Regions from separate parts of the Paenibacillus sp. S28 genome, predicted to be linked through region 2. Evidence: riboswitches for the same ligand, from Rfam matches in the RefSeq annotation. Region 2 holds a riboswitch; the other holds the start of a gene.
The links. Region 2 has a riboswitch for ZMP and ZTP ahead of rpiB (ribose 5-phosphate isomerase B). Riboswitches for the same ligand answer to the same signal wherever they lie in the genome.
Positions count from the first base shown of each region.

Region 1: it holds a riboswitch for ZMP and ZTP, as region 2 does, so the genes downstream of both, IAE55_RS17535 (bifunctional 5,10-methylenetetrahydrofolate dehydrogenase/5,10-methenyltetrahydrofolate cyclohydrolase) here and rpiB (ribose 5-phosphate isomerase B) in region 2, are expected to answer to the same signal.

Region 1 covers NZ_JACVTM010000006.1:384,254-400,010, forward strand. The annotation lists gene IAE55_RS17500 (exodeoxyribonuclease III) at 82-846, shown strand; gene IAE55_RS17505 (ArsR/SmtB family transcription factor) at 1,048-1,326, shown strand; gene IAE55_RS17510 (MFS transporter) at 1,397-2,566, shown strand; gene IAE55_RS17515 (aminopeptidase) at 2,667-3,896, opposite strand; gene IAE55_RS17520 (efflux RND transporter periplasmic adaptor subunit) at 4,106-5,689, shown strand; gene IAE55_RS17525 (ABC transporter ATP-binding protein) at 5,686-6,378, shown strand; gene IAE55_RS17530 (ABC transporter permease) at 6,375-7,607, shown strand; gene IAE55_RS17535 (bifunctional 5,10-methylenetetrahydrofolate dehydrogenase/5,10-methenyltetrahydrofolate cyclohydrolase) at 7,820-8,665, opposite strand; ZMP/ZTP riboswitch at 8,732-8,815, opposite strand; gene IAE55_RS17540 (TetR/AcrR family transcriptional regulator) at 8,877-9,485, opposite strand; gene IAE55_RS17545 (SDR family NAD(P)-dependent oxidoreductase) at 9,760-10,527, shown strand; gene IAE55_RS17550 (hypothetical protein) at 10,733-11,524, shown strand; gene IAE55_RS17555 (VanZ family protein) at 11,572-12,687, opposite strand; gene IAE55_RS17560 (amino acid permease) at 12,937-14,292, shown strand; gene IAE55_RS17565 (hypothetical protein) at 14,438-15,418, shown strand; gene IAE55_RS17570 (DUF2306 domain-containing protein) at 15,502-15,757, opposite strand, start outside.
Region 2 covers NZ_JACVTM010000021.1:43,429-59,185, forward strand. The annotation lists gene IAE55_RS30140 (L-threonylcarbamoyladenylate synthase) at 1-72, shown strand, start outside; gene IAE55_RS30145 (manganese efflux pump MntP) at 159-719, shown strand; gene IAE55_RS30150 (low molecular weight protein arginine phosphatase) at 759-1,346, shown strand; ZMP/ZTP riboswitch at 1,456-1,537, shown strand; ZMP/ZTP riboswitch at 1,660-1,741, shown strand; gene rpiB (ribose 5-phosphate isomerase B) at 1,889-2,344, shown strand; gene IAE55_RS30160 (TIGR01440 family protein) at 2,366-2,980, shown strand; gene glyA (serine hydroxymethyltransferase) at 3,044-4,291, shown strand; gene upp (uracil phosphoribosyltransferase) at 4,875-5,504, shown strand; gene wecB (non-hydrolyzing UDP-N-acetylglucosamine 2-epimerase) at 5,520-6,680, shown strand; gene IAE55_RS30180 (AtpZ/AtpI family protein) at 6,858-7,112, shown strand; gene IAE55_RS30185 (ATP synthase subunit I) at 7,105-7,482, shown strand; gene atpB (F0F1 ATP synthase subunit A) at 7,513-8,322, shown strand; gene atpE (F0F1 ATP synthase subunit C) at 8,412-8,636, shown strand; gene atpF (F0F1 ATP synthase subunit B) at 8,779-9,267, shown strand; gene IAE55_RS30205 (F0F1 ATP synthase subunit delta) at 9,264-9,812, shown strand; gene atpA (F0F1 ATP synthase subunit alpha) at 9,829-11,343, shown strand; gene atpG (ATP synthase F1 subunit gamma) at 11,523-12,386, shown strand; gene atpD (F0F1 ATP synthase subunit beta) at 12,635-14,038, shown strand; gene IAE55_RS30225 (F0F1 ATP synthase subunit epsilon) at 14,092-14,496, shown strand; gene IAE55_RS30230 (DUF1146 family protein) at 14,840-15,097, shown strand; gene murA (UDP-N-acetylglucosamine 1-carboxyvinyltransferase) at 15,496-15,757, shown strand, end outside.

The DNA.
Region 1 (15,757 bases), on a different contig from region 2:
ATCACCGATTTGTCACGGAAGGGGTGGACGTAGTATGGTAGACTAGAGTTACAGACTTCAACAACAGCGGGGGAAATAATGATTAAATTGGTATCTTGGAACGTGAACGGGCTCAGGGCCTGTGTCAATAAAGGTTTTATAGAATATGTAAAGCAAGTGGACGCGGACATCTTCTGCGTGCAGGAGACGAAGCTCCAGGAAGGGCAAATCTGCCTGGACGGCATGGACGAGTATTACCAATACTGGAACTACGCCGAGAAGAAGGGCTATTCCGGTACCGCCGTCTTTACCAAGCAGAAGCCGTTGTCCGTGTACTCCGGACTGGAAGAGGACGGGGAGCTGGAAGGGAGAATCCTTACGCTCGAGTACGAAGGGTTTTACTTGGTCAACGTGTATACGCCCAACGCGCGCCGCGATCTGTCGAGACTGGACCTCCGGCTGGAATGGGAGGACCGGTTCAGAAGCTACATTCAGCAGCTGGATGCGCGGAAGCCTGTCATCATTTGCGGGGATCTAAACGTCGCCCATCAGGAAATCGACCTGAAGAATCCGAAGTCGAACCGTGAAAACTCGGGTTTTACTCCTCAGGAACGCGGCAAAATGACAGAACTGCTGAATACGGGGCTGATCGATACGTTCAGACATTTTTACCCGGAGCAGGAAGGCGCGTATACCTGGTGGTCCTACATGCCCAAAATCCGTGAGCGGAACGTGGGCTGGCGGATCGACTATTTTCTCGTATCGGAACGGCTTGCCCCGTCCCTGATTGACGCCCAGATCGATCATCTGATCCTGGGGAGCGATCATTGTCCGGTCAAGCTGCTGATGGACGAAACGAAGCTGTAAACGGTGGATCTTGTCCTTGTAATCCGTCATCCCTTGGCTCACTGCGGCAATAAACATCATCAGACATTGCAGCGGTGAGTGAGGGGCATGATCCCATTTTTTAATACCACCCACAAAGATGGGGTGTTGACAATCCGGTAAACCGTATGCTACTTTATTTCTATAAATTTAGAAATACGAAATCAGGAAGGAGGAGCAGATATGAACGAAGATGTGGAGTCCAAGCAAGCCGTAAAAATATACAAGGCACTGGGCGAACCGACACGTTTGAAAGTGGCAATGATCCTTTCCCGGGAAGGTGAAGCCTGCTGTTCCACGCTTGGGAGCAAGCTGGAATCCGTAGCGGACTCCACGCTGTCCCATCATCTGAAGCAGTTGGCAGAGAGCGGTCTGCTGGATTCCCGTAAGGAAGGCACCTTTATTTTCTACTGCCTGAACCGTGAGGTAGCGCAGAAATATGCGCCATTTCTGTTGAACTAATTTTTTTTGTCCTTTATTTCTATGATTGTAGAAATACGAAAATATTATTCAAAGGAGTTTGATTGCATTTATGACCAGCACCTGGAAGATTTACATTTTGGCCATTATCAGCTTTTTGGTGGGTACCTCGGAATACATCGTTTCCGGTATTTTGGATAAAATTGCGGATTCGATGGGCATTACAGTCGTTGCCGCGGGCCAGCTGATTACCGTGTTCTCACTGACATACGCGATCGCTACGCCTGTTCTCATGGCCCTGACGGCGAAGTGGGACCGCCGCAGGCTGATGATCACGGCCCTTGGCATTTTCGTTGCAGCCAACATCTTGTCGTTTGTGTTGCCCGGATATGAACTGCTGCTGGCGTCACGCGTGCTGATGGCGCTTGGAGCGGGAATGGTCGTCGTTACGGCGCTTAGCATCGCCGCCAAAATTGCGCCTGAAGGCAAACAGGCTGGCTCTTTGGCCACCGTCATCATGGGCTTTACAGCCTCGCTCATCATCGGCGTCCCGCTCGGAAGAATGGTCGCGGCTGCTTTTGGCTGGAAAGCGGTATTTATCGGGATTGCTCTGCTCGGTCTTGTCGCGATGCTCATCATTTCGGTGACCATCCCGCGGATTCAGGGAGACGCGCATGTGCCCCTTCGGCAGCAGTTTTCCCTTCTGAAAAATCCGAAAGTTGCGCTGGGCCTGTCTATCAGTTTCTTTTGGCTGGGCGGCTACTCGGTGGCTTACACGTATTTGTCCCCTTATTTGCTTCAAATATCCGGATTGCAGGAGAGCCTGCTGAGCACGGCGTTGTTAGCTTTTGGCATCGCCAGCCTGGTCGGCTCAAAGCTGGGGGGGTTCAGTGCCGATAAGAAAGGGGTGACCTTCACCCTTCTGAGCGGGATGACCCTTCACGTGATCGCCCTTATTTTGCTCAGTTTGGCTGGCCACTCGGCGTTCGCTGTGTTCGCCATCCTAATCTTGTGGTCATTCGCCGCATGGTCGACAGGACCGGCACAGCAGTACAATCTAGTCACGATCAAGCCGGAATCCTCCGGTGTCATGCTGGGGCTCAACCAATCGATGATGCAGCTGTCCATGGCGGCCGGCGCCGGCATCGGCGGCGTAGTCGTCTCGGGCGTCTCGCTGTCGGCGGTTACATGGATCGGGGCCGTGGGCGTTGTGATCGCGATGCTGGCGCTGCTCGGCTTGAATCAGCTGTCCGCACGGCGAAAGGTTGCGTCGGCGGAATAAAGGAACGGTTCTTACACTCGCTATGGAGAAGAGAAACTACGTTTATACCTAAAAAAGAAAGCGGCCAGTCCTCTTTAGGGACTGACCGCTTTTGTTATTTTTAAACCCATTTACCCGCGCGGAACACCGGCTCGACGGTGCCGTCCGGCAGTTCACCGTCGATGTCCAATTGGTCCGAACCGATCATGAAATCGACGTGCGTCAGGCTGACGTTGCCGCCTTTGGCGAGCAGCTCCTCTTTGCTCAGCTTGGTTCCGCCCTCGATATTGACCGGATAGCAGCTTCCAAGCGCGAAATGGCAGGAAGCATTTTCGTCTACGCCCGTATTGTAGAAGACACGGTTCATGAGCGAAATCGGGGAGTCATGCGGCACCAGCGCCATCTCGCCGAGGTAGGACGCGCCTTCATCCGTTTCCAGCAGCGATGTCAGGTGCTCGCGGCCCGAAACGGCGTCGTATTCCGTCACTTTTCCGTCTTTGAAGGTTAACTTGATGCCTTCTACCAGCCGTCCGTTCAGGTTAAGCGGAAGCGTGCTGGACACCGTGCCGTTGACTCCGGTCCGCAGCGGCATCGTGTAGATTTCCTCCGTCGGCATGTTCGCCACAAAATACACGCCGTCCTCTTTCAGATCCCCGCCGCCGAGCCACAAATGCCCCTCAGGCATCTCGACCCGCAGGTCGGTGCCTGGCGCACGGTAGTGCAGGCTCTTATACCGCTTGTCGTTCATGTACTGCTGCCGTTTTTTCAGCTCGGCGATATGTTCCCGCCAGGCCTCGACCGGATCCCCGCTGTCGACGCGGTTCATGCGGAATACGGCTTCCCACATAGCCGGGACGCGTTCTTCCTCCGGCAAATCGGCATAAACCTTGTTCGCCCAGGCACGGGTCGGCGCCTTGATCAGCGACCAGCTGACCTTGTTGCTGCGCACGTAGGCCTGATACTTCTCGCGGGCCACCGCCGCCGCTTTCACGGCCGTCGATACTTTGACGGAATCGATGCCGCGGAACAGCTCAGGGTCGGGCACCTTGATGTGCAGTACCGCGCCGCCGCCTTCGGCGAGCTGCTCCATCATGTCGGCCTGCCACTTCGGATAATAAGCGAACGAATCGTCAGGCGCTTGTTCATACCGGATGCGGGTCACCTTCTCGTCGTCCCAATCGACCTGAACGTATTTGGCGCCCGCCTCATAGGCTTTGGACACGATCTGCCGCGTGAAGTCTACGGTTTCCAGCGGGGATTGCACGAGCAGCACCTGACCGGGCTGAATGTTCACCCCGACCTTGATTACCAGTTCGGCGTATCTCTCCAGCATTTGTTCAAAATGATCCATGATTCAAGTTCCTCCATCGTATGTGAAATGGCATTCCTGCCGAGAAAAGAATGTCTGTCTACCAGTGTATCTCTATCCATTTCATTGATGCAAGCTTATCGGGGCTTCCCGTCTTTTCCGAAAAACTTTTTTGCATGCCTACCCGAGTTTAGGTTTTTTTAAGTTTCGGCTGATATCGTGTTTGTCATATGAAGGAAGGGAGAATGGACATGAACAAAGCGGTAAAAAGCGTGCTGATCATTTGCGGATGCGTCATTGTGATCGGCGCGGGGGGGACTTATTTTTATCAAAAAAACGCCAGCGCGACGAAAACGGAAACGGCGACCATTACATATGCCGTCGAGAGGGGTGACTTGTCCAAAACGGTAACGTCCTCCGGCAATGTGGAAGCACCCGAATCGGTGAACCTGAGCTTCAGCGGAAACTCCAAAGTGACCAATGTCAACGTAAGCGTCGGGGAAGCGGTGAAAAAGGGGCAGCTGCTTGCAGCGATGGATGCAACGGCGCTGCAAAACGAGCTGCTGTCAGCCCAGGCGAAGTATGACAGTGCAGTGGCGAAGCTGGACAGCATCCAGGCTGGGACGGACTCGGCTACCCTAAGCGAACAAAAAGCCCAGGTGTCCAAGGCGCAGTCCGACCTGGAAAACGCCAAGACGGCGCTTACGAACGCGAAAAAGGCGGCCAATGCATCGTACCTGCAGGCACAGGTGGACAAGGCCAAGGCTGCCGTCATCAGCACGCAGGCCAAGCTGGACGAAGCGAAGAAGGGGACGGACCCGTCCCAGATTTTATTCGCTCAAGTCGCGGCGGATAATGCCCAGAACGCTTATAAACAAGCGGTATCGCAGCAGAGTAATCTGGATCAGCTAAAAGAAGCGGTTACCAATGCCGAATCACAGGTGGATAGCGTGTCCCGCGCCTATGATCAGGCGGTTTCGCAGCTGGCCAAGCTGCAGGAAGGGCCGGCTGAAAGCGACGTGGCCAGTGCCAAAGCCGACGTGGCCATGGCACTCGCTGCCTTGAACGACGCCAAGGCCAACGCTGCCGGGGCCAAAATTTATGCGCCGTATGACGGGATCATTTCCGCCGTGAACGCCAAGGTTGGGGAGACGGTTGCCGGCGACGCTGCTTCGGCCATCTCCATGTACTCAACCGGCGGAAGCTTCCGGATTTCGGCCTCCATCGACGATACCGATATCACCGATGTGAAGGTCGGCCAGGACGTAAATATAACATTTGACGCGCTCACGGGCGTAACGCTGAAAGGCAAAGTCGTGTCCAAGGCGGTGCTCGGGGAAGCGCAGACCAGCGGCGTCGTGACGTTCCCGGTCGGCATTGAAATCACGGCGGGCCAAGATAACGCAGACAAGCTGATTCCGGGTATCAGCGCGACGATTGCCATTATTACCGACGGTAAGAAGGATGTATTGAAAGTTCCTGATGCGGCGATCAAGTCGTTTGGCGGACGGAAAATCGTCATGGTCGACAAAGGCGGCAAAGAGGAGCAGGTGGAAATTACGACCGGCCTTGATGACGGGGCGAATTCCGAAGTGCTGACCGGATTGTCCGAGGGCGACAAGGTAACTATTACGATGACGACGACAAAGACGAGCACCGGAACGAGCCAGGGAACCATGGGCGGCTTTGGCGGCATGGGCGGTATGGGCGGCTTCGGAGGCATGAACGGAGGCGGCGAGATGCGGCAGTTCAACCGTAGCGGCAGGACCGGAAGTACTGGAGGAACCGGCGAGGGCGGTGCACGCAGCGGCGGAATGGGAGGTGGCGGACAGTGATCACCTTTGATCAAGTAAAGAAGGTCTATGCTTCGGGCGAGAATGAGGTCCAGGCGCTGAAGGGCGTCACCCTTCAAATCGATGAGCGCGAGTTTGTCTCCATTATGGGACCGTCTGGTTCAGGAAAATCGACCATGATGAATGTGATCGGCTGTCTGGATAAACCGACTTCCGGCAAGTACATGCTGGATGGCATCGACATCGGCTCAGCATCGGCCAAGCAGCTGTCGGAGGTGCGCAACCGCAAGATCGGTTTTGTCTTTCAAAACTTTAACCTGCTCAAGCGAACCTCTGCCATTGAAAACGTCGAGCTTCCGATGCTGTATGCGGGCAAAAACAAAAAGGAGCGGCGGGAGAAGGCCGAGTACTGCCTTGAGCTGGTCGGCCTGAAAACCCGGATGCACCACAAGCCGAATGAGCTCTCCGGGGGACAGCAGCAGCGGGTGGCTATTGCTCGCGCCTTGAGCAACGACCCCGCCATTATTTTGGCGGACGAGCCGACGGGCAACCTGGATACGGCATCATCCGAGGAAATCATGGGCATATTCCGGAGACTGAACGAAAAGGGGCATACGATCGTCATCGTCACCCACGAACCGGACATCGCCGCCCATACGAAACGGGTTATTTGGTTTCGCGATGGCCTGATCGAGACGGACCGGCTGAATACGGAGCGTGAGCGGGTATGAATGTGGGGGAACTGCTGCGCATATCAATCCGAAGCTTACGGTCCAACATGCTGCGCTCCTTCCTGACGATGCTTGGAATCATCATCGGCGTGGCGACCGTCATTGCCATGATTTCCATCGGTCAGGGAACGAGCAAGCAGGTGACGAGCCAAATCCAGAGCCTGGGTTCCAATCTGATCACGGTTACCGCAGGCTCGGGGTCGTCAACCGGCACAGCGGAAGGAGGCAACCAAGGCGGAAGCACGGGCACGCTGAACATTTCGGACGCTGACCCGATCTCCAAAATCGATACCGTGAAGTACGTCGCGCCGGTCTCGCAGGTGAGCGCGCGGCTGCTGAACGGATCGAACACGGCCTCCGCCACGATCATCGGCTCGACGCCGGGCTATGCCGACATCAAATCGTGGGAGACGGACATCGGTCGTTTCTTTACGGAGGATGAAGTCAATGACCGGGCCAAGGTCGTGGTCCTTGGCGCAACGACGGCGGAAACGCTATTTGGTGAAGCGGGCTTCGATGCGGTCGGCAGCATGATCAAAATCAACAACATCCCGTTTCGGGTCATCGGTGTGCTCAAAGCGAAGGGTTCTTCGGGTACGGTTGACCAGGACGACACCGTCATCGCGCCGATCACGACGATTCAGTCCCGGTTTCAGACCGGGAGCTCCCGGAGCAGTGTCCGGCAAATTTTGGTCGAAGCCAAATCTACCGACGTGATCAACAGCACCATGGCGCTGATCCAGTATACGATGCGTCAAAGCCATAAACTTGGCGGGGCCGACGATGATTTCAGGGTTCAAAGCCAGGAGGATGTCATGTCCTCCGCCGAAAGTGTCACCAAAACGCTGACCCTGTTTCTTGGCGGCGTGGCGGCGATATCCTTGCTGGTCGGCGGAATCGGCATCATGAACATCATGCTGGTGTCCGTTACGGAACGAACGCGGGAGATCGGTATCCGGAAGGCGATCGGGGCCAAGGAAGGGACGATTCTATCGCAGTTTCTGTTTGAATCGGTCACCTTGGCTATCCTGGGCGGTGTGATCGGCGTCATCCTTGGCTTCGGCGGCTCCAAGTTCGTCGGCAAGCTGATGGACGTGACCACCGCGGTGTCGATGAACTCCGTGCTGCTTGCAGTCGGGTTCTCGGCCTGCATCGGCATCGTATTCGGCGTATTCCCGGCACGACAGGCCGCGAAGCTGGATCCGATCGAGGCGCTGCGGTACGAATAGGCCGCCATTTGTGACGGACGGATTTATGTGAATCGGTTACCAGCCGACTCAAGAACATTACATCTTGGGCAGAAAAAAAGGGCATTTCACCGAATGATGTTCGGCGGAATGCCCTCTTACCATTTATGAAGCCGTTACCCGGCGTATTTGTGCTGCCGATACACGGCTTCTTTAAGTGACCTCAGGAAAACCTGGCCATACCGATGGCTGGTTTATCTCAGTTGTTTTTCCGCCGCATCCACCGTGTGCTTCAGCAGCATGGCGATGGTTACCGGTCCGACGCCCGCAGGGACGGGTGTAATGGCGCTCGCTTTTTCCAGACATGCCTCATAATCAACGTCCCCGACATTGCCTTCATTGTAGCCTGCGTCTAGAATGACGGCGCCGTCCTGAATCCAGTCTCCCTGAATGAATTTCGGTTTCCCTACTGCGGCAACAACGATTTCTGCCTGGGACACGATATCACCAAGGCCTTTCGTTCTCGAATGGCAGATCGTGACCGTGGCATTGCGGTTCAGCAGCATCAGCGAGACGGGCTTGCCGAGAATCGGGCTGCGGCCGACAACAACAGCGTGCTTGCCTTCTACAGGAATCCGGTAGTAATCCAGGATAGCGATGATGGCCGCCGGGGTACAGGAAGGATATGCGGCAAAGCCGAAAGCATTCTGCGCAAATCCCAGCGTGGTGACGCCGTCGACGTCTTTTTCAATGGCGATCGCGTCGAATGCGGCTCTTTCATCAATCTGATGGGGAACCGGATGCTGCAGCAGAATTCCGTGAACGTTCGGGTCGGCGTTAAGCTTTTGGATTTCCCGGATAAGCTCCTCGGTCGTCGTCCCCGCATCCAGTGTGATTTTTAACGATTCCATCCCGAGCCGTCTGCAGGCATTGCCTTTCATGCGCACGTATGTGGCCGATGCCGGGTCGTCGCCTACCAAAATGGTCGCCAGGCAGGGGGTAATCCCCTGCTCGGACAGCCTTTTCACCCTGCTAGCCAAGCCGTCCTTAATGTCCTGCGCCACGCGCGCTCCGTCCAAAATCAGCGTTTGTTCTGTCATTGTCTACATCTCCTTTAAATCATGGTAAGGTCCAGAAAACATAAAGAGGCAAGGGGAAATTCCCCTTACCTCTGCCCAGGCGTACGGCTGTTTATATCCATGTGCTCCCTCATGGTTCATCCCATGTTTCCGCCAGTCGCACACAGTCCATCTATGTAGAATGATACCTTATTGTGCTTACGGGCACAATGGGGAGTTTTGAGAATGATGCTTATGTGCCGCCGTTTCTTTTAAACACGATGTAATCCATTTTTGTCTCAACCAGCACCATCAGCTGCTGCGCCATATAAGACGCCGTGTATTTAAAATCAACCTCTGCCCAGTGCATAATGACCCCCACCGTGGCCGACATCCGGTAGCTCAGCATGATTTCGTAGTCGATCGGCGGCTCGGTCGGTTCCATTTCGATATGCATGTCCTTCCGCATCGACTCCCTGAGCCTGTCGTACATGTCCATCGCCAGCTTTCCGCGTTCGACTCGCGATAAGGCCAGGAACACATCTTTATGCTGTTCGATATGCTCAAACAAGCGCAGTCCCGAGGGGTAGGTCATCGAGGCTTCAATTCGCTCAAGGCCCTCATACGGCTTGACGAGCAGTTCGGCGATGCCCTGCAGAAACTCGTCGTGGATTTCCTTGAGCAGGTCTTCCTTGCTGACGAAATGCTTGTAAAAGGTGCCCCGGTTATAGTCTGCGCGGGCTGCGATGTCCATAATAGTCACCGAATCGAAGCCTTTATCGAGAATTAAGGAAACGAGTGCGGATTTGAGCGCCTGCCGGGTTCTTCTGGCTCTGCGGTCAAGAACTTGTTCGTCTGTCAAATGCAATCTGCCTCCAGCTTGTCGTTTCTCCTATTATAACGCAAGTTGGGCTGCCGCCAAAACGAAGATAATCATCAACAAAAAGAAGGTAAATGTTCAAGATTGTCATGGTTCTGTGACATACGGCGGCAATCTGTTGGATAGATGACGTTATTTTGAAATATGATTATTGTGTGAACAATTAATAAGGGTGTAACCTATACATGTAGCAGACATGAGCTATAAAGCCCATAAATCATTTTATAAACTTTGTTGAAAAGGAAGCGATTCAGTCATGAGTCAGACACAAACGAAAACTGCAGTCATTACCGGCGCGGCCGGCGGAATCGGGAAAGAGCTGGCACGGCGTTTGGCCGAGCGCAAGCTGAACCTCGTTCTGGTCGATTTGAAGGAAGATGCGGTCAAGAGCGTCGTTGAGGAGCTTGGCCTGAACGATACCAATTCACTGGCGGTCGCTGCCGACGTATCCAAAGAGCAGGACGTGCAGAACTATGTGAACCGTGCTGTTGAAAAATTCGGCACCATCGATTACTTTGCGAACAATGCAGGGATTGAGGGTCCTACCGGGCTGATCGAAGAGCAATCCGTGGAAGCGCTTGATCTGGTGTATAACGTCAACGTCCGCGGGGTGTTCCTGGGATTGCATTATGTTATTCCAGTTATGAAAAAGCAGAATTCCGGCGCAATCTTGAACACATCTTCGCTTGCAGGCCTGATGGGTGCGCCAGGAGTGGCCCCATACATTATGTCCAAGCATGCCGTGATCGGCTTGACGCGCGTTGCTGCCAACGAGCTGGCTTCGCTGGGCATCCGGGTTAACGCGGTTCTGCCTGGAACGATTAACACCCGGATGATGCGGCAGATCGAAGCGAACTCCGGCAATGCGGAAGCGTACAAAGCCGCCAATGAATCGGCAACACCGATGGGCCGTTACGGCGAGCCGCAGGAAGTAGCGGCGGTAATGAACTTCCTCCTCTCCGATGAAGCTTCATTCGTTACGGGTTCCCTGTACACTGTAGACGGCGGGATGGTCGGTCAGTAATCACGGCAACCGTATTCGTCCCAAAAAAAGAGGAACGAATGTTCTGGGAATTTATTGACAATCGAGAGAAATAACGATATATTGAGTTCAACATAGTTAATGGAAGCGGGAGAAGCACCCTGCAGGAAAGGCGTCATGCCTTACTTGCGGGGTGCTTTTTTTGTCCATTCATTATGAATTTTGATGATTTGGGGGAGAGATGAAGATGACGTATGTAAAAGTTTTATGGAAAAACAGCTTGGTGACGGTTTTATGCTGTACGGTCGCGTTGTTCATGCTGGGTCCGGCTAAGGCGGACGCGGCATCGGACAGTGCTTGGGACGCCGCTTTGCAGAGTATTGGTGTGCTTCATGACAGCTATAAGGCGCTGGAAGAGGCCAACAAGCTGAAGAAGCAGCAGATTCAAGTGCTCCGGAAACAGAATGATGACCGGTTAAAGTCTGTCAATGCGAAGGTGCAGGGGATCGACAAAGCTAAGATCGACAAGCTGAAATCCGAAGCCGATCAGGCCCAGAAGAAATATCAGCCGCTGCTTAATGAATATACAGACCTTGGGAAGAAGGCGGCGGATGCGAGAAAACGTAAGGACCAGAAGGCCGCGCTTCAGTACGATCTGAAGCGCAACCAGATCAAGGCCTCGGCCAGTGCTGCCCGTGCTGAAATCAAGAGCCGTAAGGATGCGCTCGCTGCCGCCAAGAAGGAAGCTTCGGCCAAAGCCAAGGCGGTGAAGGATACGTTGGCGCAGGTCCAAACGTTAAAGAAGCAGGTGACTGCCGAGAATAAGAAGATTACGGCAGCGAACAGCACCCGGAGCGCGTCGGACAAGCGGTATAAAGCGGCAGTCAAGCTCGGGAACGCGATCACAGCCACGGCTGAGCTGACCGTGATGTATAAGGAGCTTGGTAAAATCAGCGCCTCCCTCAATCAAATTTACCAATGGGAGAAGCAGATCGATTCCGTCATCCGGACAGCGGAAACGAAACTCCCCAAGTCTTGAAGGACAAGCGTGATATGTTCTTGAGAAGTACGTTTTTCTAAGGGGAACTACTCCTTTTTCTCCGGTTCGGGTGCTGCGGCCGGCTGCCATAGGATAACATGCCGGGTTTTGCTCCATTTTTCATAGAACAGCTGCGGCTCCTTCTTGAATACGCAGATGACGACATGAATAAAGAAGATGGTATTCATGGCAAACACAATAAGTCCCAGGATCATGCGAAGGATCGGCGGAACGGTGTCAAGGGAGCCGGCCAGAACCCGGTTGGCTCCAAAAAACAGCCAGTAGAGAATTCCATATCGAACCACAAGCGATTTAAGGGAGATTCGCTCCCCTCCATCGGCAAGACGGATACGGACAAGCCATTTGCCGGGAGTCAGACCTCCAGTCAGCCAAGGTACCAGCATGAAATACAGTCCTGTCGCAACCCAGAAGGAAGCCGGTACATGCAGGATATGCAGAATGCCAAGCAGGATCGCCCAGACGATCCCGTCCGCCATAAAGGCGATTCCCCGCCGCGTATAGGTTACCCGTTTGGCGGCCCGGTCGATATTGGCATCCAAATGCTCAATGCGGGGAAGAAGGCCGGATAACCATTCGGCTGCCAAGAATCCAAGCAAACCGCCGAGCGTGTTAGTGATCAGGTCATCTACGTCGAATACCCGGTACGGGTGATCGTACAGCCCGAATATTCCGCTGAGCTGGGTCGTCTCAAACAACAGCGACAGCAAAAACGACAGCAGAATGGAAAGTTTCCATCCCGTCCGGAAATAATAACGGAGGATCATACCGAACGGAACGGTAAGAAACACGTTGAATACCACTTGAAGGAAGGCGCGTTCCGTAAGCAGCCGCAGGTACGTCGAGGGCTGCGAGGACACGACGGACGTTTCTTTCAGGATGTCGTGAATGAAATTCAGCGGCACCAGCTGAAGCGCCCCTCCGGCCATGGCCGGATTGTGCCGGGAAGCCGGCAGCGGAAGGATGATCAGAAACAGCGCGTTGAGCAGGTACAGCAGGAACAGGTACAGCACAAACGCCCTGATTTTATGGATATAACCGTGTCTGCGGTACTGCACGACCAAGAAGGGAAGGGTAAAAAATAGCGCCGCAAAGGGAAAAGACAGAAATGCATATGAGATTGGAAATACATACGAATGAAACACGACTAAACTGCACCGCCTTAATTTCTTTATGTTTTCTTTTTGGCCTTGCCATCGGCTGAATGTACATCATAGCACAAGTATGATCGGTTTCTGGTTAAATTTTGTTTAAAAATTATAAAGAAACGTGAAGCAAATGCAGAAAATTCGGCTAAATTTCTATCAGGTTGCTTAAGCAAAATGTTATACTTGAACTTATGGTTTTTGTACTAATACAACCTAATACAACAAGATTCAGCAGGAGGATATTTGATGTCACAACCAGATGGGGTTTCATTGCAGAAAAAATTAAAACCAAGGCACATCAGCTTGATGGCCATGGGCGGAGTCATCGGCACCGGTATCTTCAAAGGCAGTGCCGAAACGATCGGTCTTGCCGGACCGGGCGTCATTATCTCTTACGTCTTCGCCGGGCTGCTGCTGCTCGTCGTCATGGGAGCCATGGCGGAAATGGCTACGGTTTACCCGGGTAAAAATATGAAGGACTTCGTCCGAGAGGCCTTTGGCGAGAGAGTGTCCTTTATTATGGGGTGGATGTACTGCTTCCTGTGGCTATCCGTGTGCGTCATTGAAATTATAGCGGCCGGCAGCTTTTTGCAGTATTGGTTTCCCGGGGTACCGTTATGGTTGCTTAGTCTAGCCAGCGCGGCCTTCATTATTCTGATTAATCTGATGAGCGTGGGAAGCTTCGGCGAGTTCGAATTTTGGCTGGCGGGGATCAAAATCGCCATGATTATCGTCTTTATCGTTTTAGGGGCATGCTTGATCTTCGGGATCATTCCGAGCAGCAATACGCCGTATCTGCATAACTACTCGGCGGCCGGAGGATTTCTGCCCAACGGATGGACGTCCATTTTTTCCGCTTTGCTTGTGGTCATGTTTTCCTACGGGGGTTCGGAACTGATCGGTTTGACATTGACGGAAACGGAAAACAGCGAAAAGGTGCTGCCCAAAGTGGTACGCAATTTTATTTTGCGGATCATATTATTTTTCACGCTGCCGATCCTCGTGATATGCGGGCTGATTCCCTGGAACCAGCTCGGCCCCGAGTCGAGTCCGTTTGTCCAGGTACTGACTGCGACCGGCTTGTCCGGGGCGGCGGATCTCATGAATTTTATTCTGGTTACGGCGGTGCTGTCCGCAGCCAACTCGGGAATTTATGGAGCTTCACGCATGCTCCACTCCATGGCTGCTGCCGGTGAAGCATCGCCGGCTCTTGCCCGCACGAACCGGAGGGGTATCCCGGTAAATACGCTGTTATTGTGTGCTGTGATCTTGATATTGGGATCCATGCTGGGCATGTTTGCACAGGATCAGTTGTTCCGCGTGTTAATGGCTGTTCCGGGATTTTGCGTCCTGCTGGTCTGGATTTGCATCTCCCTGGCACAAATCAAGCTGCGGAAGTCGTATCCGGTAGAGCCATCCTTTAAGGTTTGGGGGTACCCTTATGTTACGTCTGCCGTCGTGGCCTGCTTGGCGGTAATCGCGGCCATGTTCTTATTCGATGCGCAGAACCGGCTTAGTATCGGCTTATGCATCGCCGTACTTATCGTGCTGATCATCTGGTCTATGATCCGGTTTTCCAGGACTGGAGGAAGAAGCAAGTAAGCGAAAAAAAGCGAATGATGTGCTTATGAAGCAGTTGGGTTCTGTCTCGTATGACCAGTCCAATTTGATATTTTTATCAAGACTATCGAATTTATTGAAACCTGAAGCCGCCTCCGTCCGTCTAAGATGGTAACGGAGGTGCAGCATGAAGAATACGATTAAAATCAGTTCGATTCTGCTGGCGCTGGCTATAGCTGTTGCGGTAACCGCATGCAGTGACAAACAGGAAACGGCGCCGGGTACGCCGCCAGACCACATGGATGAGCAGAACAATCCGTCAACCCAGCCTGGGAATGCTGAACAGGTACCGTCCGTGAAGGAAGGAACCGGAACGTATACCGGCCAGGCTGATCCGCATACGGTGGAGATTGTGGTTGACGGCAAGCCTACCGCTTTTCAGCTGGGTGACGGGCTGGATCAAACGGTAGCCGATTTGCAGGAGCAGGACCACGTCCAATTCAAATACGAGGAAAAGGCTATTGAAGGCGAGGATACGCTAAAGCAGCTCGTACTGACCGAAATTAAAAAATCGGACAGCGTGCAAGGAGCAGGCCAAGGTGGCGAAGGCGATACATCCGGCAAGGATTCATCTTCCAGTTCTTCGGCCGGCGGCCAATCTGATTCAGGGGACTCTAAATCATCCGCAAACAGCGGTAATGTAAGTAAGCGCCCTGCCGAGGGCAAGCTGGAGGTCACCTTGGAAGGCAACGACGAAGTGCGGCCCGCCAAGCTTGTTCAGGCTGAAGGGTACTCGCTGTATATTCCCGAACAGTTTTCTTTTGATGCGGGCAAGCATCTGCTGTATATGAACGTTGATCACGAGTACTCGGTCCGTATCGAGAAGCTGCCTGCAGATTTCAACTTGGACCAACTGGAACTGCAAGGGAAGAAAGAGCTTAAGCCGTATGGCGAAATCAAGAAGCTTGGGGCTGCAGACCTTACCGGTCCGATGAAGGACGCGCTTATCTTTTTGACGGCATTCGATTCCTCGGGAACCCATGAATATATCGTGAAGGAGCTTGACGGCAGTGGATTTGTTTTTCATGTCACACAGCCGCAGAGGGAAGCTTCTGAAGGTTTTGGACCACTGGCGTTTGCAGCGCTGAATTCGATCGAGAACGAATAGCTTTGAAACTGAAATTACCGTTGTTTGCACGGGGATTTGCAGGAATAAGAAGAAAAAAACCGCCATCTGGCGGTTTTTTTCGCTTACGGTTTATTGTTGTCGGCAGGACGCCGGGGACCGGCTGGCCCAGGCCACGCAGTGCGAAAAACAAGCTCTGCGATGAAAAGCAGCAAAGGAATCGAGATAAACACGCTGATCCGGTAGCTGACCGGGTAAGGACTTCCGGCAAGCGTGCGGATCGTCCACGTGAGGACGTGGACAACCAGGTTTGTAAAGCAGAAAGCATAGCTGCGAACCATCCACTTCCGGTGGCTGGCCATTTGCTTTTTCCGGATCTGA
Region 2 (15,757 bases):
GAAGAGGGTCTGGGCGCTGCCATCATGAACCGGCTCCGCAAGGCCGCCGGCCAGCGGGTTGTGCGCTTGTGACCTCTCGCCGCACCTTTTAAGAGACATCATTTACCTCTTGTCCGCATATGGTTGTACAAGAACCTAACGGACATGGGGGAATAGGGATGTTGGAGACTTCTGCCGGTTTAGGGCAGCTGATGACAATCATGATAATGGCCGTCGCATTAGGACTGGATGCGTTCTCTCTGGGCGTAGGAATCGGCATGAAAGGAATCCGGCTGCTGCATATTCTCAAGATCAGCTTGCTGATCGGCCTTTTCCACGTGTTGATGCCGCTGCTGGGCATGTTTATGGGATATTACGTCAGTTCGCTGCTCGGACAAGTTGCCGCCCTGGTTGCCGGCGGGCTGCTTGTGCTGCTGGGCGGACACATGGTCCTGAATTCCTTCAAAACAAGCGAAACGCGAATGGTGGATCACCGCTCCTTGCTGGGGATGCTTCTGTTCTCGCTCAGCGTCAGCATTGACTCCTTTTCGGTAGGCGTATCCCTGGGGATGTTTGAGAGCAACCGGATTCTGACCGTGATGGCTTTCGGGATCTGCGGGGGCGCGATGGCCGTGCTTGGACTCCTGCTCGGCAGGAGGGTAAGCCGGAATCTCGGCGAATACGGGGAGGCCCTTGGCGGCGCGATTTTGCTGGCATTTGGCCTCGCCTTTATCTTTTGATACAATATCGGCAAAGACACTTCGGGAGGTGCTAGAGACGTGAAGCATATTTTGTTTGTCTGTACGGGAAACACGTGCCGCAGCCCGATGGCCGAAGCTCTGCTTCGCAAGCTGGCCAAGGAGCGCAGCGTTCCGCTCGAAGTCCGTTCGGCCGGCGTGGCCGCCCTTGAAGGGACACCGATCTCACGTCATGCGGAAGCGGTGCTGCGGGACCACGAGATCGATGAGCATTTGACCGCCAAGCCGCTCAGGGCCGACACGGTGAATTGGGCGGATTTGATTTTGACACTGACCCAGGGGCATAAGCAGCATGTGATCCGGAGCTTTCCGCTCGCGGCTGACAAAATTTATACCCTGAAGGAATACACCGAAGATGACGAGAACGTGATCAAGGACCTGCAGGAGCTCGATAGCCTGTACGCCACTTGGGAAATGAAGCGGGCGCTCGGGCAGCAGCTGGAGGACGAGGAACGGGAGCGGCTGATCGAGATCCAGCAGCGGATCCCGAGCTTTGATATTTCGGACCCGTTCGGCGGGTCCCGCGACGATTACGATGTAACCGCCGCAGAAATCCGCGCCGCCATCGAGCGGCTGCTGGATAAGCTGGAGGCGTTCCGTACATTTTAAGAAAGAAGCTTAAATTGGCACTTGGGCGGGAGCCTAAGCCTGAAAAAATGGAGTAAATTTGCAGATTGATTTTCATCGCGTCATGCTTTATGATGAAGTTGAAAAACATCGGTTCCGGTGTAACTGGCGACAATGTGGATCCAACCACGATGGAGCACCGGAATATACGGCCGGTCGCCTGGGCAAAAGAGCAATTCTGCTTAAGAAAGAAGCTTAAATTGGCACTTGGGCGGGAGCCTAAGCCTGAAAAAATGGAGTAAATTTGCAGATTGATTTTCATCGCGTCATGCTTTATGATGAAGGTGAAAAACATCGGTTCCGGTGTAACTGGCGACAATGTGGATCCAACCACGATGGAGCACCGGAATATACGGCCGGTCGCCTGGGCAAAAGAGCAATTCTGCGGAATGATCCGCGGACTGCTCTTTTTTTCGTCTAGTGGCTGCAAATGAGTTATAATGGTACAAGAAGTCACGGGAATACCGGGGAGCGCTAGATTCGTTTCTCTGTATTGCGCGAAATTTTAGGAGGTTTTTCGAAAGATGAAAATTGCTGTTGGAACAGATCATGCGGGTATACGTTTGAAAGAAGACATCATTGCCGTGATCGAAGGGATGGGGCATCAAGTTGCGGATGTGGGATGCGGATGCACGGATTCCGTGGACTATCCCGACTATGCTCTCCCTGTGTGCGATCTGGTTACCAAAGGCGAGGCCGACCGGGGAATCCTGATCTGTGGAACAGGCATCGGCATGAGCATCGCGGCGAACAAGGTTCCGGGCATCCGGTGCGCCTTGGTCCACGATGTGTTCTCGGCGATTGCCACCAGGGAGCATAACGATTCCAACGTGCTGGCGATGGGCGAACGCGTCATCGGTCCAGGTCTGGCCCAGGAAATCGTCAAGGCTTGGCTGGGCACGGAGTTCAGCGGCGGCGAGCGTCATGTCGGGCGCGTGAACAAGATTAAAGCGATTGAAGAGCGGTATCTGCACAATTAGGGAGGTTTTCTCATGGAAAGCATGTCAGGAGGCAGTCCATTGGAAGTTTCGCTGGGAGAACAGGTATCCCAAATCCTTCATGAGCTGGTGGAAGCCGCAGGGCTTGGCCCTGGTAAGGTACTGGTTGTCGGAACGAGCACCAGTGAAGTGGCCGGGAAACGCATCGGCACTTCGGGGGCGCTCGGGGTTGCTGAGGAGCTGCTGCAGGCGATCGGCGAGGTCCGGGCCAAGTTCGGCTTCGACACGGTGTTTCAGTGCTGCGAGCATTTGAACCGGGCGCTTGTGATGGAGCGTTCCGTACTGGAGCGCCTTCGCTTAACCGAGGTCGCCGCCGTTCCTGTTCCGAAAGCGGGCGGCTCTATGGCTGCCGCTGCTTACCGTTCCATGAAGGAGCCTTGTCTGGCCGAAGCGATTGAAGCTCATGCGGGCATCGACATCGGCGAGACGATGATCGGCATGCATCTGCGGCGTGTGGCGGTGCCTTTCCGCCCGACCCTGCGCTATGTGGGGCATGCGCGCGTGAATGCGGCCTACACGCGGCCCAAGCTGATCGGCGGCGAACGGGCGGTGTACCGTCTGGATGAAGAAGCCGGCAGAGCCGACCGTGACGGCGGCAGTTCAGATCTTTGCGATTAACATGAGCGGATGATTAAAAGTGAACATTTTATTTTGAATTCCAATAAGGGAGGAACTATTAACATGGATCAATTGCGTAAGAAGGACCCGGCTGTACTCGAGGCCATGAATTTGGAACTGAAGCGTCAGCGTGCAAACATCGAGCTGATCGCATCGGAGAATATTGTCAGTGAAGCGGTTATGGAAGCCATGGGCTCTGTCCTCACGAACAAATACGCCGAAGGATATCCGGGCAAGCGGTACTACGGCGGCTGCGAGCGCGTCGATATCGTTGAAGATATTGCCCGTGACCGTGCGAAAGAACTGTTCGGAGCCGAGCATGCCAACGTGCAGCCGCACTCCGGTGCCCAAGCCAACATGGCCGTATACCTGGCAGCACTGAAACCCGGGGATACCGTGCTCGGGATGAATCTTGCCCATGGCGGACACCTGACGCACGGAAGCCCGGTGAACGCTTCCGGTCTGCTGTACAACTTCGTCGCTTACGGGGTCCAGGAAGATACGTTCCTCATTGATTATGACGAAGTCCGCAAGCTTGCGTTCAAGCACCGTCCGCGCCTGATCGTCGCCGGTGCGAGCGCCTATCCGCGTACGATTGATTTCGAAGCTCTCGCTTCGATCGCCAATGACGTGGGCGCGCTGTTCATGGTCGACATGGCTCATATCGCGGGCCTGGTTGCAGCCGGGCTTCATCCGAACCCGGTGCCTCACGCCCATTTTGTCACGACGACAACGCACAAAACGCTCCGCGGACCACGCGGCGGTATGATTCTGTGCAAGCAGCCTTGGGCTGCGGCCATCGACAAGGCCGTCTTCCCGGGCACGCAAGGCGGTCCGCTGATGCACGTTATCGCGTCCAAAGCCGTAGCCTTGGGCGAAGCGCTGGACCCATCGTTCAAAACGTATGCCGAAAACGTGGTGAAGAACGCCAAAGTATTGGCTGAGACGCTGATCAGCGAAGGCCTGAACATCGTATCCGGCGGCACGGATAACCACCTGATGCTGGTGGATACCCGCAGCGTAAACATTACAGGGAAAGACGCCGAGAAGGTGCTGGACTCCGTCGGTATCACCGTCAACAAAAACGCCATTCCGTTCGATCCGACCAGCCCGTTCGTCACGAGCGGAATCCGGATCGGTACGCCGGCTGCGACTTCCCGCGGCATGGATGAAGCGGCTATGGTGACGATCGGCAAAATCATCGCCATGACGCTGAAATCGCCTAAGGACGAAGGCGTGCTGTCCAAAGCAGCGGCTATGGTGAAGGAACTGACGGATCAATATCCGCTGTATCCTGAACTTAACTACTAATAGGACACAGATCTTGAGAAGTACAGGTCTGTGAGAAAATAAGGGACTGGGGAATGTTCTCCGGTCCCTTTTTTTTAGAGATAAGAAATAGAGATTTTCCGAGGTTTCGAGGCTAACCATCCCGATCTCGAAAAAGAAACTCCCGCTAAACGCGGTCTGTCTTTTTGAATATATACGCCGATAAACGTTTTTCATTACGTTCACAGAAGCCGCATAGGTCAATAAACCATTCTGCCGCTATAGCGGTTGTGTGCCTTCACACTCTTAGAGTGGCTTTTATATAGTAGTTCAGAGGGAGATAAACTGCTAGATTTAAGACTGGTAGGTACGATGGGCAGATGTTAGATTGGCGGGTCTTTACGGGGAGTATCGCCATGCCGGTTCCCTTGCGCGGTCTTTCGGTTAACGTTTAAGCCGGCTGATCTTTGGGCCAGAATAAACATATCTTTCTTGGGTGCAAAATCATTTCCAGGAATGATATAATAAATAAGATTTGTGTACTTGCATGTATCGTATGCGAATGGGCATCTAACTAACCGACAATGACAGCACTTAGACTTACGATTTAACCGGAGGGACTAACATGGGAAAACTGGTGATTTGTGATCACCCTTTGATTCAACACAAACTGACATTTATCCGCGATGTGCGGACGAACACGAAAGATTTTCGCGAACTGGTCGATGAGGTTGCTTCCTTAATGGCTTACGAAATTACACGCGAGGTTCCGCTCGAGTCGGTGAAGGTGCAGACACCCGTCGCCGAGATGGACGGCAAGGTTTTGGCGGGCCGCATGCTCGGCCTGATTCCGATTCTGCGCGCCGGGCTCGGCATGCTCGACGGCATGCTGAAGCTGATTCCCGCCGCCAAGGTGGGACATGTCGGCCTGTTCCGCGATCCGGAGACGCTGCAGCCTGTCGAGTATTACACGAAGCTGCCGACGGACGTGACCGAGCGCGAGCTGATCGTCATCGATCCGATGCTGGCGACCGGTGGATCGGCTATTGCCGCGATCGACGTCCTGAAGAAGCGGGGGTGCACCCAGATCAAGATGATGAACCTGATCGCCGCGCCGGAAGGAGTCAAAGCCGTGCAGGAAGCTCATCCAGACGTGGACATTTATGTAGCGGCCCTGGACGAGAAGCTGGACGATCACGGTTATATCATTCCGGGACTGGGAGACGCCGGAGACCGGCTGTACGGAACCAAGTAAGGAGAGGGAAACCATATGTCAAAAATTAAAGTGATGACGATCTTCGGGGTGCGCCCGGAAGCCATCAAGATGGCTCCGCTCATCTTAGAACTGCAGAAGCATCCCGAACATATCGAATCCGTCGTCTGCGTAACGGCCCAGCACCGTCAGATGCTGGATCAGGTGCTAGAGGTATTCAAGATTACGCCGGATTTCGATCTGGACGTCATGAAAGAGAACCAGACGCTGAACGAGGTGACCATCCGCGTTCTGCAGGGCCTGGAGCCGGTTTTGAAAGAGGCCAAGCCTGATATCGTTCTGGTGCACGGAGACACGCTGACGACCTTCCTGGCCAGTTATGCAGCCTTCCTGCAAAAGATCCAGGTAGGACATGTCGAAGCGGGCCTGAGAACGTGGAACAAGCTCTCTCCTTATCCGGAGGAGATGAACCGCCAGTTGACCGGCGTGCTTGCCGATCTTCATTTTGCCCCGACCGACTGGTCTGCAGGCAACCTGAAGAAGGAGAACAAGAACGAGTCCCACATTTACGTGACTGGCAATACCGTTACCGACGTATTCCAGTACACCGTCAAGTCGGATTATGACCATCCGGTGCTCGATTGGGCGCAGGGCAAACGGCTGATTCTGATGACGGCGCACCGCCGAGAATCGCAGGGCGAGCCTCATCTGAACATCTTCCGTGCCGTGAAACGGATCGCTGACGAATTCGACGATATCGCCATCGTGTATCCGGTCCATCCAAGCCCGGCGGTCAAAGAACCGGCGCATCAAATTTTGGGCAATCATCCAAGAATTAAGCTGATTGAACCGCTGGATGTTGTAGACTTGCACAATTTTTATCCGCATACGCATCTGATCTTGACGGACTCCGGCGGTCTTCAGGAAGAAGCTCCATCCTTCGGTGTGCCGGTGCTGGTGCTCCGTGACACGACCGAGCGTCCGGAAGGGATCGAGGCGGGAACGCTCGAGCTGGTGGGAACGGATGAGGAACAAGTGTACGGACGGACGAAGCATTTGCTGACCGATCAGGAGGCCTATAATGCGATGAGCGGCGCCGCGAATCCTTACGGAGATGGCAAGGCATCCCAGCGGATTGTCGACGCGATTTTGCATCATTTTGGCATCAAAAATGAACGTCCGGAACAATTTCACAGAATGTTCACAAAGGAAAGTTAAGCCATATTCTGAGGGCAAAGAGTACAGCATACAGTTAAACTGTACGGTTGACACGGATTTGCGGGCTTTTTGCAGTGATTTTAGTCACATTTCCAGCCAGTTTCGACACGGATTTGTTCAATTGACAAACTCTCGGGTCATTCAGTAAAATGAACTGGGATTAGAGGGTGGACAGAGATGAATCAACCTGATAAGCCGCAAAAATCCAATAAAAATGCTGCAAGCCCTCTGAAGTATGCGGGCCTTGTAAGCGCCATCGGAATCGATCTGGCCGCGTGTACTTTAGGGGGCTTTTATCTCGGCTCCTGGCTGGACAAGATTTGGGGAGGACCCGGACTCTGGATTGCATTCGGAGTTTTGCTGGGTCTGGCGATTGGCGGCGTAAGCGTTTTTATGATCACCAAGGCAGTCATGGGGGAAAGTGATGAGTGAACTATGGAAATACCGCAGGGTATTGACTAGAGCGACACTTTATTTCCTGGCTCTTTGCTTCTTGGGTGCTGCTGTCTTCCCGCAATACCGGAGTATAGCGCTGGGTATGGTGCTTGGCTCCAGTGTCAGCCTTGCTAATAGCTTTTACTTAGGCTATAAAGTGCAAAAAGTGTTGGATACAGTCGAAGGCGGGGGCGGCAAGAGAGTAAATATGGGTTTTCTGACCCGTGCAGCCCTCAGTGTGCTGGCCGTCGTTGTGGCCTATCAAAGGCCGGAGACGTTTAACCTGTATGCCGTTGCGGCAACACTGGTATTGGCACAGTTTCTTCTCTTATTCATAGGGATTCGATTGTCTCGTAAACAGGAGTAGACCTTCAACTGAGAAAGGGGTGAGAAAAACATGCATACATCACCGATTATTGAATTGGGCGGCATAAAATTCGACCTTTCCACAATCCTGATGCTCATCGTAACCTCCGTAATCGTGTTTGTGATCGCGAAGCTGGCAACCCGTAAATTGTCAGTCGAAAACCCGGGGAAATTGCAGAATTTCATGGAATGGACGGTGGAATTCGTCCAGAACCTGATTTCCAGCACGATGGATTGGAAGAAGGGGAGGCACTTTCTGTCCCTTGGATTGACGTTTATTATGTTTATCTTTGTCGGTAACCTATTGGGTCTTCCATTTGGTATCGTTACAGGAGTCCACGATCCGGAACATGCGCATATCTTTGGCAAAGAGATCGTATCTGTCACCGAAGAGTTTGCGAAGCATCCGGATGTAGAAGAAGTCGAGCTAGCTTGGTGGAAATCACCTACGGCTGATGCTTCGGTTACCATGGGGCTCGCGTTTATCGTATTCTTCCTTTCGCACTTCCTGGGAATGACCAGAAATACAAAGAGTTATTTCAAGCACTATTTCCAACCTTACTGGTTCTTCTTCCCGATCAACGTTATCGAGCAGTTTGCGAAGCTGCTGACGCAGGGCATGCGTCTATTCGGTAACATCTTCGCGGGTGAGGTGCTGATCTCGGTTCTGTTGAAACTGACCGCAATTGGCGCAGGCGGATACATCGCTTCCGTGCTCGGTCTCATCGTTTGGCAGGGCTTCAGTATTTTCGTCGGTGCCATCCAGGCTTTCGTCTTCACGATCCTGACGATGGTTTATATCTCTCAGATGATCGAGAGCCACGACGAGCACGAACATTAGCTTCAAAGTTAAGCTTGGAGTTTTCTTTCTTCACTCTTAACTAAACATAAATAATAATAAAATACACATCTCTAAGGAGGATTTTACAAATGGGAGTTTGGGCATTTCTTGCAGCTGCGATTGCAGTAGGTTTGGGCGCACTTGGCGCAGGTATTGGTAACGGTCTGATCGTAAGTAAAACGGTTGAAGGTATCGCTCGTCAGCCAGAAGCGAAATCCACGCTTCAAACGACAATGTTTATCGGTGTAGGTCTGGTCGAAGCCCTTCCAATCATCGGTGTCGTACTCGCGTTCTTGTTCTACGCAGGAGCTTAATTTAAGCAGTAAGGTTTGGCGGGGAAGGCCACGGCCATCCGCGCCTTCTTTTTAGCCGTCAGATAAGGAAGGTTCTTGGATCCTTCCTTATCTGACTGTCTGATGAACAAGACTGAACGTGCACCGGAAAGGAGTGACTAGATTGACTATTATCCCTTCGTCTTTCATTGTGGCATTGATTGCGTTTGTGATTCTGTATTGGCTTCTGAGCAAATACGCTTTCGGTCCGTTGTTCTCCATCATGGAGAAGCGCCGCGAGCTTGTGACGAGTCAAATGAACGAAGCGGCACAAACCCGCGAACAAGCCATTGCTTACGTAGAAGAGCAGAAAAAAGCTCTGGAAAATGCGCGCAAAGAGGCTTACGACATTATCGAGCAATCCAGACAAACGAGCAGCAAGCAGGCTGACCAAATTATGGAACAAGCCAAGGTGGAAGCTTCTCGTATTAAAGAGGACGCTGTCCGCGATATCGCAAGCGAAAAGAACAAGGCGGTTCAGGAGTTGCGCAGCGAGCTGGGCGCCGTATCCGTGAAGATCGCATCCAAGCTGCTTGAGAAGGAAGTCAGCAGCGACAAAGCTCAGGAAGAGCTCGTGGACCAGTACCTTAAAGAGGTAGGGGGCAGACCATGAGCCGGGAGACAATAGCAGCCAAGCGTTATGCGAAGGCGCTGTTTGAAGTGGCTGCGCAGCAGCAGAAAACGCTGGAAGTGGAGCAGGAGCTCAAGGCCGTCGTTGGGGCCATTACCCAGGATGACGAGATCCGCCGTTTTATCTCCACGCCCAACATTGCCGTATCGGTGAAACTGGATGTGCTGAAGAAGGCCCTTCAAGACAAAGTATCCCAGCCGGTCATGAACACCGTTGATATGCTGATCGAGCGGGGCAGAGCGGATCTGTTCGCCGACCTGCTGGACAGCTACGTCCGGATCGAAGGCGAAAGCCTTGGACTCGCGGACGCCACGGTGTACTCCACCTATCCGCTGAGCGACCAGGAAATCGAAACGGTTGCCGCGGAGTTTGGAGCATTGGCTAAGAAGAAAATTCGCGTAACCAACGTGATTGATAAAAATCTGCTCGGCGGTGTAAAAGTCGTCATCGGCGATATGCTGTACGACGGCAGTTTGGCAGGGAAGCTGGAACGGCTTGAAAAGTCTTTTAACAGACTAGCACAGTAGATAGGGGTGAAGACACTTGAGTATCAGACCTGAAGAAATCAGTACGCTGATTAAAAGTCAAATTGAACAATATAAATCTGACATCGAAGTGGCCGAAGTCGGCACCGTTATTCAAGTAAGTGACGGTATCGCCCGTATTCACGGGATCGACAATGTTATGGCCGGTGAGCTCGTCGAGTTCGCCAACGGTGTTGTAGGCCTTGCGCTGAACTTGGAAGAAAGCAACGTAGGTGTCGTTATTCTCGGACCTTACACGGAAATCAAAGAAGGCGACCAAGTGAAACGTACCGGACGCATCATGCAGGTTCCTGTTGGGGAAGCTCTGCTCGGACGCGTTGTCAACCCGCTTGGTCAGCCAGTGGACGGCAAAGGACCGATCGAAGCTTCTGCTTATCGTCCGGTTGAGAGCAGTGCACCAGGCGTTATCGACCGTAAATCGGTTCATGAGCCAATGCAAACCGGTATCAAAGCGATTGACGCTCTCGTGCCAATCGGCCGCGGACAGCGCGAGCTGATCATCGGTGACCGTCAAACGGGTAAAACCCAAATCGCGATCGATACGATCATTAACCAAAAAGGCAATGGCGTGAAATGTATCTATGTCGCCATCGGCCAAAAGCAATCGACGGTTGCGCACGTCGTGGAAAACCTTCGCCGTCACGGCGCTCTGGACTACACGATCGTCGTTACCGCATCGGCTTCCGAGCCTTCTCCGCTCTTGTACATCGCTCCTTATGCGGGCTGTGCAATGGGTGAGTACTTCATGTACAAAGGCGAGCATGCCTTGATCATCTATGATGACTTGACGAAGCAGGCAGCGGCATACCGCGAATTGTCCCTGCTCCTCAGACGTCCTCCAGGCCGCGAAGCTTATCCTGGTGACGTATTCTATCTGCATTCCCGTTTGCTGGAACGCGCGGCGAAGCTGTCCGATGAACTCGGCGGTGGTTCATTAACCGCTCTGCCTTTCATTGAAACACAGGCGTCCGACGTATCCGCATATATCCCAACCAACGTTATTTCGATCACGGACGGACAGATCTTCCTTGAGTCCGAACTGTTCTATGCTGGACAGCGTCCGGCGATCAACGTAGGTATTTCCGTATCCCGGGTAGGTAGCTCCGCTCAGCTCAAGGCGATGAAGAAAGTCGCCGGCGGTTTGAAGCTGGATTTGGCCCAGTACCGCGAGCTTCAAGCGTTCTCCCAATTCGGTTCCGACCTTGACAAATCCACGCTGGCCCGTTTGAACCGTGGTGCGAGACTGATGGAAATCCTCAAGCAGGGGGTTAACCAGCCGCTCAGCGTTGAGCAGCAGGTAGCCAGCTTGTACACGGCAGTCAGAGGACACCTGGACGACATTCCTGTCGGCGACATCCGTCGTTTCGAGAGCGAATTCCTGGCGTTCCTTGAAAGCAACCATCCTGAGATCATGGCATCCATCCGCGATACCAAAGATCTGGTTGCCGACAACGAAACGGCTCTGAAAGCGGCTATTGATAAATTTAAAAGAGGCTTTGCTGTGATGGCGTAAGCCTGGACGTGAACCGGGCCGCAAGGCTCGGGTTCATCTTTTTAGATATGCGCATCGAAGTCAGCTTTGACGATGTCAAAGCTCAGTAAATGCTTTCGAAGTAACTTTAGCTCTGCTAAAGTTCAGTTTCGCTTACGAAGTTAGCTTTGACTTCGTCAAAGCTTGAAGGTGGTGAAAACATGGCAAGAGGATTACGCGAAATTAAACGTCAGATCAAAAGTATTCAAGGCACGAAGCAGATCACGAAGGCGATGGAAATGGTCGCTGCCTCCAAGCTGAGAAGAGCCCAGGAGATGGCGCAGCATTCCCGTCCTTACTCCGAGAAGCTGAAGGAAGTGGTCTCCAGCATCGCGTCCGGTACCAAAGGCATCAAGCATCCGATGTTTGAGAAACGTCCCGTGAAGAAAACCGGATACCTGGTCATCACCTCCGACCGCGGTCTTGCGGGCGGTTCGAACGCCAACGTGCTGAAGCTTGTCTCGACGATGATTAAGGAACGCCATAAGTCCAACGACGAATACGAATTGTTCGTGATTGGACGGAAAGGCCGCGACTACATGCGCCGCAGAGAGCTTCCGATTGTGAAAGAGGTTACGGACTTGTCCGACACGCCATCGTTTGCCGACATCAAGTCGATCGCTTCCGCAGCGGTCCGCGAGTTTGAGGAAGGCAAAATCGATGAGCTTTACGTCATCTACAACCGCTTTGTGAACGCGTTGACGCAAATTCCGGAAGCCAATCTGCTTCTGCCGATGGACAGCATGGAATCCGCAGCTTCTCCGGTGGCCAGCTACGAATACGAGCCGTCTCCGGAAGCCGTTCTGGAAGCGCTGCTTCCTAAATATGCCGAAACCTTGATCTTCAGCGCACTGCTGGACGCCAAAGCCAGTGAACTGGGTGCCAAGATGACGGCGATGGGCGCGGCGACGAAGAATGCGACCAAGCTGATCAACGAATTGACGCTGTCTTACAACCGGGCGCGTCAGGCGGCGATCACGCAGGAAATTACGGAAATCGTATCTGGTGCGAACGCTCAGGTATAAGATTTTTAGACGGTGTCTTATTTTCGAATATCAGTTTTCATAACCCGGGGGTGCTTGTCCGTGTATGGAGAAGCCCCGCCTGGTTTTCAGCAGCAAACTCATCCTTAATCGGTCTGTCGGCTTCGGTTACCTGCGATAGACATGATCTATATTTCATATTAGAACCTTGCACGGAGCATACCGTTAAGCCGCATGGCTTACGATTTAGGTTTGCGAATACAGCAGACTTGTAGGAGGGAACAAAAAAGATGAACAAAGGACGCGTTGTCAGCATTATGGGTGCGGTTGTCGACATCGAATTCGAAAGAGGTCAACTACCGGAAATCTACAATGCAATTAAAGTTGAGGGCACAGTCGCTGGCGGACGCCAGATTGACTTGACTCTGGAAGCTTCAAACCATCTGGGCGATAACATGGTGCGCTGCATTGCCATGTCCTCTACTGATGGACTCGTTCGTGGTATGGAAGCAGTGGATTTGGGCGGCCCAATCACTGTTCCGGTAGGATCCGCTACCCTCGGACGCGTATTTAACGTACTGGGACAGCCGATCGACGAAGCGGGCGAAGTGACTTCCGAGGTTTCCAGCCCGATTCACCGTGAAGCACCAAAATACGACGAACTGTCGACCCAAGCAGAAATGCTGGAGACAGGGATCAAGGTTATCGACCTTCTCGCACCTTACCAAAAGGGCGGTAAAATCGGTCTCTTCGGTGGTGCCGGCGTAGGTAAAACCGTTGCGATCCAGGAATTGATCAACAACATCGCTCAGGAACACGGCGGTATTTCCGTATTCGCGGGTGTAGGTGAACGTACCCGTGAAGGTAACGACCTGTACCACGAGATGAGCGATTCCGGCGTTATCAGCAAGACGGCGATGGTATTCGGACAGATGAACGAACCGCCGGGCGCCCGTCTTCGCGTGGCACTGACAGGTCTGACGATGGCGGAATACTTCCGTGATCAAGAAGGCAAAGACGTGCTGCTGTTTATCGACAACATTTTCCGCTTTACCCAAGCCGGTTCCGAAGTATCCGCCCTCCTCGGACGGATGCCTTCCGCGGTAGGTTACCAGCCAACGCTGGCAACCGAGATGGGTCAGCTTCAAGAGCGGATCACTTCCACGAAAAAAGGTTCCGTTACGTCGATCCAGGCGATCTACGTGCCTGCGGATGACTATACGGACCCGGCTCCAGCTACAACGTTCGCCCACTTGGACGCAACGACCAACTTGGAGCGTAAAATTTCCGAAATGGGTATCTATCCGGCGGTGGATCCGCTGGCATCGAGCTCCCGGATCCTGACGCCTGAAATCGTGGGCGAAGAGCATTACAACGTCGCTCAAGGCGTTAAGCGTCTCCTGGCCCGTTACAACGAGCTTCAGGATATCATCGCCATCCTCGGTATGGATGAGCTTAGCGAGGACGACAAGCTGATCGTAGGCCGTGCCCGCCGCGTACAGCGTTTCTTGTCCCAGCCATTCCACGTGGCCGAAGCGTTTAACGGCATGCCGGGTATTTATGTACCGGTTAAAGAAACGATCCGCAGTTTCAAGGAAATTCTCGAAGGCAAGCACGACGACCTTCCTGAAGCAGCCTTCCTCTTCGTTGGAACGATTGAACAAGCCGTAGAAAAAGCGAAGACGTTGGAATAGTGTCCTGCCGGGAGCTAACTGCTTCCGAAGTGAGCATTCAGGGAGGGATGTAAGTGAGCACCTTTTTATTGGAAATCGTCACACCGGACCACGTGGCTTATTCCGGAGAGGTGGACAGCCTGGTTGTACGCGGTGTGGAGGGTGAGCTCGGCATTTTGCCGAACCACATTCCGTTGGTCACCCCGCTGCGGGTTGCTCCGATTGCCGTGACGAGCGGCAAGAAAACCACCGAGATCGCGGTTAACGGCGGCTTTGTTGAGGTACGTAAAGACAAGGTTGTCGTTCTGGCTGAGAGCGCAGAGCTTCCTGAAGAGATCGATGTTGAACGTGCACGTGCCGCCAAAGAGCGTGCCGAGCGCCGTTTGGCAGCGGGCAAGCAGGATGAGATCGATTTCCGCCGTGCGGAAATGGCCCTGCAAAAAGCGATTAACCGGATCAATGTGGCCGGTCGTAAATAATAGTACAGAGAGCCTGTCTCGTTAAAGAGACAGGCTTTTTTATTGATAAGGAAAAAACCAAAAGTATAGTTCCTATGAAACCAGGGGATTCTTCTGTCATACAATCCCCATATTCCATATAGAATATTGGTGCTGACTAGTCCAAATGACCTATTTATTTCCGAGGAAATTAGACAGAAAGCGCTTTACGATAAATTATTCGAAAATAAAGGAATTGGAACTGGATTCTTGAGGTCAAGGCAAGTATTATATAATAGTCCCTTGATGAGCTTGGTTGCTGGAAGGGACACCCAGCGTTCATCGTTATTCTTTTTTTAAATCAAGTGATGATGGAGGTAAGGGCATGGATTCGGACGTATCACAGAACATATCAAGCACCATCGGAGTCAGCGGTCTGATGTCCATTGTGGTGTCTTTGTTCTGCATCGGTTTGTCATGGTGGGCGCTCCAGAACCTGAAGCTGGACCTGTTTATCAGGCATCCGAAGGGAGCTCAAGGGAAGCTGCTGCAGCTGCTGCTGGCGGTAGTACTGGGGCATTTCGTCGCTAAGTTTCTGCTTGATTATATCGGCTGGAGCAACATGATCCGGTATATGTTTTAACCGGTCAACGTTTGGTTATATCACTGATAGGCTGCTTGTAGGACTTCAGCAACTGAACATGGTTGAAAGATGTCGAATAATAACATTTTTTTATGTCAACAATGAAAAAGAACAGTTTAGGTAAGGCTGGCGGTTCCACTTGCCGAATGTGGCAGGAAAGCCTTACACGTTTAAAAAAGATGTGGACCTGGAGCCGAAAAAGTCTGATTTCGTAACTCATCCCGCTTAGCGTGCCCTGATGCCGGCCGGCTTGAAGCGATAGTTCCTCCGGAGCATATTCGCCAAAAAACGCTTGTATCCGTCAAAAGGTCAGTGTTATGATGGAAGTTAGGGAATTAGCAATGTAATTTCTTGAATATCCAGAAATAAAGGAAAAATTGGACGCGGAGGGAATCATGATGAGCAAATTTATCGTCCGCGGTGGCAATAAACTGACCGGAAGCGTGAAAGTCAGCGGGGCAAAAAATTCTGTTCTTCCGATCATCGCTGCCTCTCTTCTTGGGGAAGAAGGAGAAAGCATCATTATCGATGCGCCTCCTCTTGACGATGTAATTACAATCAGTAAAGTATTGGAATCCATAGGTGCAGTCATTACATATGAAAACGATGTAATGAGGGTCAATGCCCAAACGATTTCCTCATGTGAGGCACCTTATGAGT